DNA from 3 places in the Paenibacillus sp. QJM3NY_38 genome. Region 2 is predicted to be linked to each of the others. Evidence: riboswitches for the same ligand, from Rfam matches in the RefSeq annotation. Region 2 holds a riboswitch; each other region holds the start of a gene.
What was found. Region 2 has a riboswitch for cyclic di-AMP ahead of AC0VZ8_RS00495 (C40 family peptidase). Riboswitches for the same ligand answer to the same signal wherever they lie in the genome.

Region 1: it holds a riboswitch for cyclic di-AMP, as region 2 does, so the genes downstream of both, AC0VZ8_RS02360 (hypothetical protein) here and AC0VZ8_RS00495 (C40 family peptidase) in region 2, are expected to answer to the same signal.
Region 3: it holds a riboswitch for cyclic di-AMP, as region 2 does, so the genes downstream of both, AC0VZ8_RS17990 (universal stress protein) here and AC0VZ8_RS00495 (C40 family peptidase) in region 2, are expected to answer to the same signal.

Annotation. Positions count from the first base shown of each region.
Region 1 is NZ_CM149665.1:524,697-526,896, forward strand. Features, by position in the region: gene AC0VZ8_RS02355 (hypothetical protein) at 1-140, opposite strand, end outside; cyclic di-AMP (ydaO/yuaA leader) riboswitch at 273-446, opposite strand; cyclic di-AMP (ydaO/yuaA leader) riboswitch at 984-1,152, shown strand; gene AC0VZ8_RS02360 (hypothetical protein) at 1,287-1,697, shown strand; gene AC0VZ8_RS02365 (potassium-transporting ATPase subunit F) at 1,849-1,926, shown strand; gene kdpA (potassium-transporting ATPase subunit KdpA) at 1,957-2,200, shown strand, end outside.
Region 2 is NZ_CM149665.1:102,526-104,725, reverse strand. Features, by position in the region: gene AC0VZ8_RS00505 (M1 family metallopeptidase) at 1-61, shown strand, start outside; gene AC0VZ8_RS00500 (hypothetical protein) at 73-900, shown strand; cyclic di-AMP (ydaO/yuaA leader) riboswitch at 1,249-1,388, shown strand; gene AC0VZ8_RS00495 (C40 family peptidase) at 1,392-1,865, shown strand.
Region 3 is NZ_CM149665.1:3,913,474-3,915,673, forward strand. Features, by position in the region: gene AC0VZ8_RS17985 (TetR/AcrR family transcriptional regulator) at 1-367, opposite strand, end outside; cyclic di-AMP (ydaO/yuaA leader) riboswitch at 543-691, shown strand; gene AC0VZ8_RS17990 (universal stress protein) at 801-1,484, shown strand; gene AC0VZ8_RS17995 (TrkH family potassium uptake protein) at 1,563-2,200, shown strand, end outside.

The DNA of each region.
Region 1 (2,200 bases), 420 kb from region 2:
CGATTGCTCCAGGGGATAAAGCGTTCAGCCGAGCCCCGGTCGAAACGAAAGATCTCCATATGGCGGATGAGCTCTGCATTTAATGCAGGCGATGCGGTTTCGATGACGGGTGCTAGTGCAGCCTCAATGAATTTCGTCATGATCTACGCTCCTTTATAGGAATGTTATATGCACGGCAAAAAGGCCCGGTGAGCAGAGTAACCCCGCTCTCCAGGCCTATTTATCGTTAGAGGCCCTGCTACAGCGGCCGCTTCGCTTAAGGCTCGGGTGGTGTTCTCTCTCAAAGCGCGCCTACGAGGTTAGCTGACGGATTCGGGCTTGAGAGCACCCTACCGCGACGCCTGATCATCAGGCCTGCGGATTCACCCCATTCACCAACAGAAGCTCCGTTGGCGGTTTTGGTTCCCCCGTCTCCCGATCCGTCGGGAGCTCAGCGTATAACGAATGTTTCGAATAGATGGATGAATCATACGCCGGAGGACTCTAAAAGTAAATGGCCATATGGGACGGATACATTCCGAAAATCGATGAAAACCGTATAAGAAAACGTGTACATTCAGTCGTGTCATCGATTATCATGGCAAAATCTCGGTATCTCGATAGATTACGATAAATGCAAGAAAACAAGAGAAATACATAGTATAGAGAAGAATTCAAGAGATAATGGAGCGAAACCGGTCAGATCCTGTTTGACATAACGCTACATGTGTTTTTGCTCACATTTACTTCCTGCAAGGCCGGACGTATGATACGAACTATGAATTGACGGACATCGGCGGCAGGCATACAGGCAGCCGTTCCATGAAGACCTAAGGCTGTGTGAGAGCTGCCGGGCTCTTGATGGATCGAATCTCAGGCGAGGGCACCATGGGCCTTCGCTGGAAATGCAGGATGATGCGACTCTCACCGCTCGAACCTGATGCTGTGCTGTTTTGCCGGACCTGGATGTTAGTCAATGGCTAATAGAATAACATGCTACTCGTTTTTAATTTTCGCTGAGTCCTTGAATGGAAAAGGAACGGGGGAACCAGTCGGGAGATGAACTTGATCTCTCAGGGGTGAATCCCATGGACAAGATAACGGTCTATGGGTAGGGCGACTCTCACGCCCGAATCCGTCAGCTAACCTCGTAAGCGTATCGAGAGAGGCAACGATTGTCGTGGACTTGGGCCACGGTGTATTTCACCGTGTTCTGATGAAGAAGCCTGCGGGAAGAGTTCTTCTCTTTCCCCAGGCTTCTTTGTTGTTGTCTTCTCTTTCTGAATTTCTTAGGAGGAGAACAAAAGATGGAGAAACCGCAGGAGTTTATCCTGGTATCCGCGCCGAACAAGGCCGGGGAAGAATTTATCCGCCAGCTGATCTATATGCGCATTTCGTTTGCGGCCATAGCCAACAACCGGGTTGAGCAGGAGAGGCTGCGAGAACTAGGCTGCACCAACATGATTCTTATCGATACAAGGGATGAACAAACCTGGATCATTCCCGAGTTTCCCGTCAGCAAGGTGTATTTGTTCGAGAGCAGCTTGAACCTGTGCTGCCGCTATTTACGGATCTGCCGGACATGGACGACGGAGTCGATTTATGTGATTACCCATTCCAGCAATCCGCGATTGATATACAAGGGACTGGGTGCCGATGTGGTGCTTCATACGAACCATCATCAGGTATCCTTCCTGATTTCATCCATCGTCAGCTAAGCGTCTTGGCTGATGTGACCATGAGGTTTTAGGAGGTTATATTCATGCAGGATTTATATATGGTGCTTATCTTGGGAGGAACCTACGGACTGCTCATGCTGTTTATGTCCTGGTGCGGACGAGTCATTTCGGAACCGGAGGGGGATTAGTCGTGATAATCATTTTAATATGCACGCTCTTTATTTTTCTATATTTGATTTACGCGCTGATTCACCCTGAAAAATTCTAGGGAGACAGCTGAAGGAGGAAGGCATTCGTCATGGGCATTTTACAAATTGCCATCGTTATACTCGTTCTGGTGCTGCTGGTAAAGCCGCTCGGAACTTATCTATATCAGGTGTTTCGCAATGAGGGGAATGGAACAGATAAATGGTTCTCCTGGTTGGAGAAACCGATCCTCGCACTGATTGGGTTGAAAGAACGCAAAGGGATGACATGGAAAGGGTATGCCATTAGCTTTGTGTTAACGAATATCGTGCTGGTTGCGGCGGGGTATTTGATCC
Region 2 (2,200 bases):
ACGCTGGAATCTCAGTATTACCAAGCTTGTGGAGACGCTGTTCGGCAGCCTATCATGGTGAGGGGGGAGCACATGAAAAGTTACGCAGGCCAAGGGTGGATCAGTGTTAAAGACCAGCTATACGTCTCGATTCTGCTCTTCTTATACCGTTTGCTGTGGGGATATTGCCTGTACCGACTCGTAAAATCGGCGGTAGTCCCCCTTCTGATGCGATATCCGGATTCCGCCCCTAACGAGCTCAGCCGTCTTTTATTCTTCTACGAGGGCGAGATGAGCCTGTCCTTGAGCAGCACAGTACACACCTACGGATGGCTTCTGGCCGGTTTGCTCCTGATCCGGATGATCCTCACCCCGCTCATTCGGGCCGGCATCTTCTACAACCTTCACCAGGAAGCCAAGGGCGAGCGCGGTTTATTCTTCTTCACTGGCATGCGGAAACTGTGGAAACCCGTAACGCTATTCTATCTGGTTGAGCTTATTCTCACCTTCGCGCCCGGTTACTGGATTCTGCCCAAAATCCTCCCGATTCTGCTGAATGGAATTCAGGAGCCTGTGCTGCTGCTTCATGCACTGCCCTATGCAGCTGGCTGGTTCTTGTACGCCTATCTGATCCGCCTGTTATTGCTCTATATGCAATTTGGCCGTACCGGCGAATCCAGCATGATCAGCTCTATCCATGCGCTCTTCCGCCGCTTGGGCACAGCAATGCTGTTATCCATCACCATCGGCGGATCCGCCTGTGTCATTCTGCTGCTCCTGAGCTCGGCCTCGCTCTTCTGGGCCGGGTTGATCGGCTTAATTATTCAGCAGGCCTCTTATTTCCTGAATGGACTTTTCCAAATTTGGGCAATGTCCGCTCAATATCATTTGTGGAGAGATTCCTCCTCACAGCATCCTTAATGGTTACAATTTGGCACCTAAAATAATGAAACACGCTCGCGAATAAGCTGTAATCAGAAGCGACACGTTTCTATCCCGCGCTAGATTTTACAGAGAATAAGAGTTCATTTATCCTTAATATTACAAATTTCTGAACGCCATATTACAAAAAAACCTGTTCCCTTAAGATGGGGACAGGTTTTTTTGTTTAAAAATAATGTTTCCTCGTTTGCCAAATTGTTAATACTCTGCTAAAATAACGAATATGTTAGTAACAACTTTGTCATCTTTACTGTAACTTTTATGTTAGGAACGTTGTAATTCGCTAACTATGTTGGAACGTCAAACGTCAATGAATGGGTTCATCAACATTTTAAGGAGCCGAATTCCCATAACGATATGGGAAGCGGGGGATCCGTTTTGGGTGAATTGATCTCGCAAGAGAGGGATCATAGGGGACCTTCAACCGAACCCTTAAGCTAACCTCGCAGGCAATGGAAGGAGCTTTTGTTTTGAAAAAGAAGTTAACGGCTGTTTCTCTAGGCCTCGCACTCGCACTCACATTAGGGACCGGAAGCGCTTTCGCCGATTCCAAATTAAATACTGCAATCAAACCAGCCATTGGTGTTTCTTACAAAACAGGTGGAACTACAACGAATGGATTTGACTGCTCCGGATTCACCAGCTATGTTTACAAGAAGCTTGGTCTTAGCCTGCCCCGTACGTCTGCAGCTCAATACAAAGTAGGTACGGCCGTATCCAAGAGCAAACTGAAAGCTGGCGATCTCGTGTTCTTCAACACATCCGGTAGAGGTGTATCTCATGTGGGTATTTATGTCGGGAGCGGCAAATTCGCTCATTCTTCATCTTCGCGCGGTGTCATTATCAGTCCGCTGAGCCAGAGCTATTACGCCAACCGATATGTAGGCGCTAAGAGAATTATGAGTCAGAATACGTACAAATCTGTAGCTGTGAACTACAATTAATGTTGGAACTTAATTGATTTACTCTTACAAGAAAGCCCTGGGTTTATGAGATTGTGCCGATCTCATCCAGCGGCTTTTTTCTTTTGTTGATTGTGCGTATACCTTTATAACGTTCAGCACAGCAAAAAAGTTCCCGCTTTTTCGAAAAAAAATGAAATTTATTATACAAGTTCACTTCAGTTCCACTTCACTTCGCCGTGTCTTCACATCATCTATCCTTTATTTACCCTTCTCTCTCGTCATTAAACACCCATTTTGGAAAAATATTGATTTTCCTTGGTGCTTCGACAGTTAATGCTATTGAAAAATAGCAAAATCCATCAAGAAATAATTGC
Region 3 (2,200 bases), 3.5 Mb from region 2:
ATTTCCTGAACAACAGCTCCATCTCCCCGCGATCCATCATCTGCCGAAGCATCGGGCTCTCGTCCATCATCCTAAGTGAATATAAGAGAAACCGTTTAATGCTTTCCTTACTGCAGACCTCTTCAGGAGGGAATAAATCCAGAACGGCATTGCGAATTCGCTGCTCCTCCTCCAGAATCAGTTCATAATATAATTCCTCTTTCGATCCGAAAAACATGTAGAACGAGCCTTGGGCAATGCCGGCGGCCTTCGTCAGATCTTCAACACTCGTTTTGCGAAGGCCCGCCGTTTCGAAATGATGGCGTGCCTCCGTCAGCAGTTTTTGGCGTATCCATTCACGTTCTTCGTCCGAGAATTTTTTGGGCATGTTGCACTTCACATCCTTAATCAGGTTTGTGATTCTGTGAATAATTTTATTTTATATTCATAAAAGTACTCCCCAAAGTCCCGTTTGTCAATATATTTGATATGATGTTGTTTACTTATCGGTAACTGTTTACTTTCAGCATGTTTTAGCATAATATTTATTACGATAAATTTCATACGCATAAATGCTTAATCCTCTATGAGGAACGGGGGAACCAACAAAGCGACTAAGCTTTAGGGGTGAATTCTTTCTGGATAAGAAGGAACGGGGACTCTCAATCCCGAATCCGACAGCTAACCTCGTCAGCGTCTTGGGAGAGAACACTCTTACTACTTTGACTTGTCCATGATCCGTACAACCAAGGCCAGGAAGCAGAACTGTCTCTGCTTCCTGGCCTTTTTTGTTAACGCTGTAGTGCTTAGAAAAGAAAGGAATGATTATTCTGCTTAATAATGAAAAGATACTGGTATGCGTGTATTACGGACCAAACGGAGAACGCCTCATCCGTCGAGGCGGCGAATTAGCCAGACTTCTTCAGTGTCCCCTGTTTGTGTTGAGCGTTATACCCTTGCGTGAAGGTGAGTTAGATCAGGCACAAGAAAGGTATATGGCTGAGTGGCAAGTGAAATGCAACGAGTATGGGGCAACCTTCATTGTCAAAACGAATGAAGATCGCAAGGCTTCAGAAATCATAGCGGAAACCGCCAAGAATCATCAAATCACCCAACTAATCATCGGACAATCCGGTCAAACGCGATGGCAAGAAATTACGCGCGGTTCGTTTGTTAACGAGCTTTTAAACCAGATAGGCGAGACGGACTTACACATTGTAGCGGTTCAAAGGATGGATGATCCAATAGCTGACACCCATGAACGGGGAATTCGAGTCACTGTGTTCAGAGAGGGTTCTCATTACCTGCTTGGCAGTAAGGAGTCCGGGGGCGATCCAATAGCCGAAGGTCTATTTTTCAAAGAGTTAAATACCGATTTTGACACCGGCGTGCTGAAAATAAAAACAGACCACGAGATCCAATATTTGAAAATAAGTCACGGAAAAGTAGTAGACTCGTCTTTTTTCCAAAACAGAAAATTCTTCGATAAACCCGGCGATCAATAAAGAATGGGGGTGGAACTTGTGAGAAGAACATTTATGAATGCAAACGATCGAAATACACAACATTCCGCTCCTGACACAATGGAGTTGTTTATCAACAAGCTTAAAAAAAATATGAGTCCCCCTCAACTCGTCATGCTTGTCTTTTTCACTTTAATATTAATCGGGACCGCATTGCTCGCGCTTCCCTACTCTTCCTCCACCGGGAGGTCAATTGGTCTGCTGGATGCTTTATTTACTGCCACCTCAGCAATCTGCGTAAACGGGCTCGTTGTCTTGGATACCGGTAGTGTTTTTTCGACTTTTGGACAAGTCATTATCATGATCTTGATTCAAATTGGCGGGCTCGGCTTTATGACCTTTGGCGTGATGGTTGCCATTGTTCTGGGGAAAAGGATTGGCTTGAAGCAACGAATGATTATTCAGCAAACCACGCATTCGACCTCGGCACAAGGTTTGGTTAAATTGTCCATGTATATGGTACTCATTGCATTCGCGTTTGAAGCATTAGCAACGATTGTCCTTACACTCCGCTGGCAACAGGACTTCGGGTGGGGACAGGCAGCTTATTACGCCCTTTTCCATTCCGTTTCGGCATTCAGCAATGCCGGATTCGCCCTGTGGTCTGACAGCCTAACCCCCTTTGTCGGCGATCCGATCGTCAATATTACGATTGTCCTGCTATTTATCATTGGAGGCCTCGGCTATATCGTCATTGT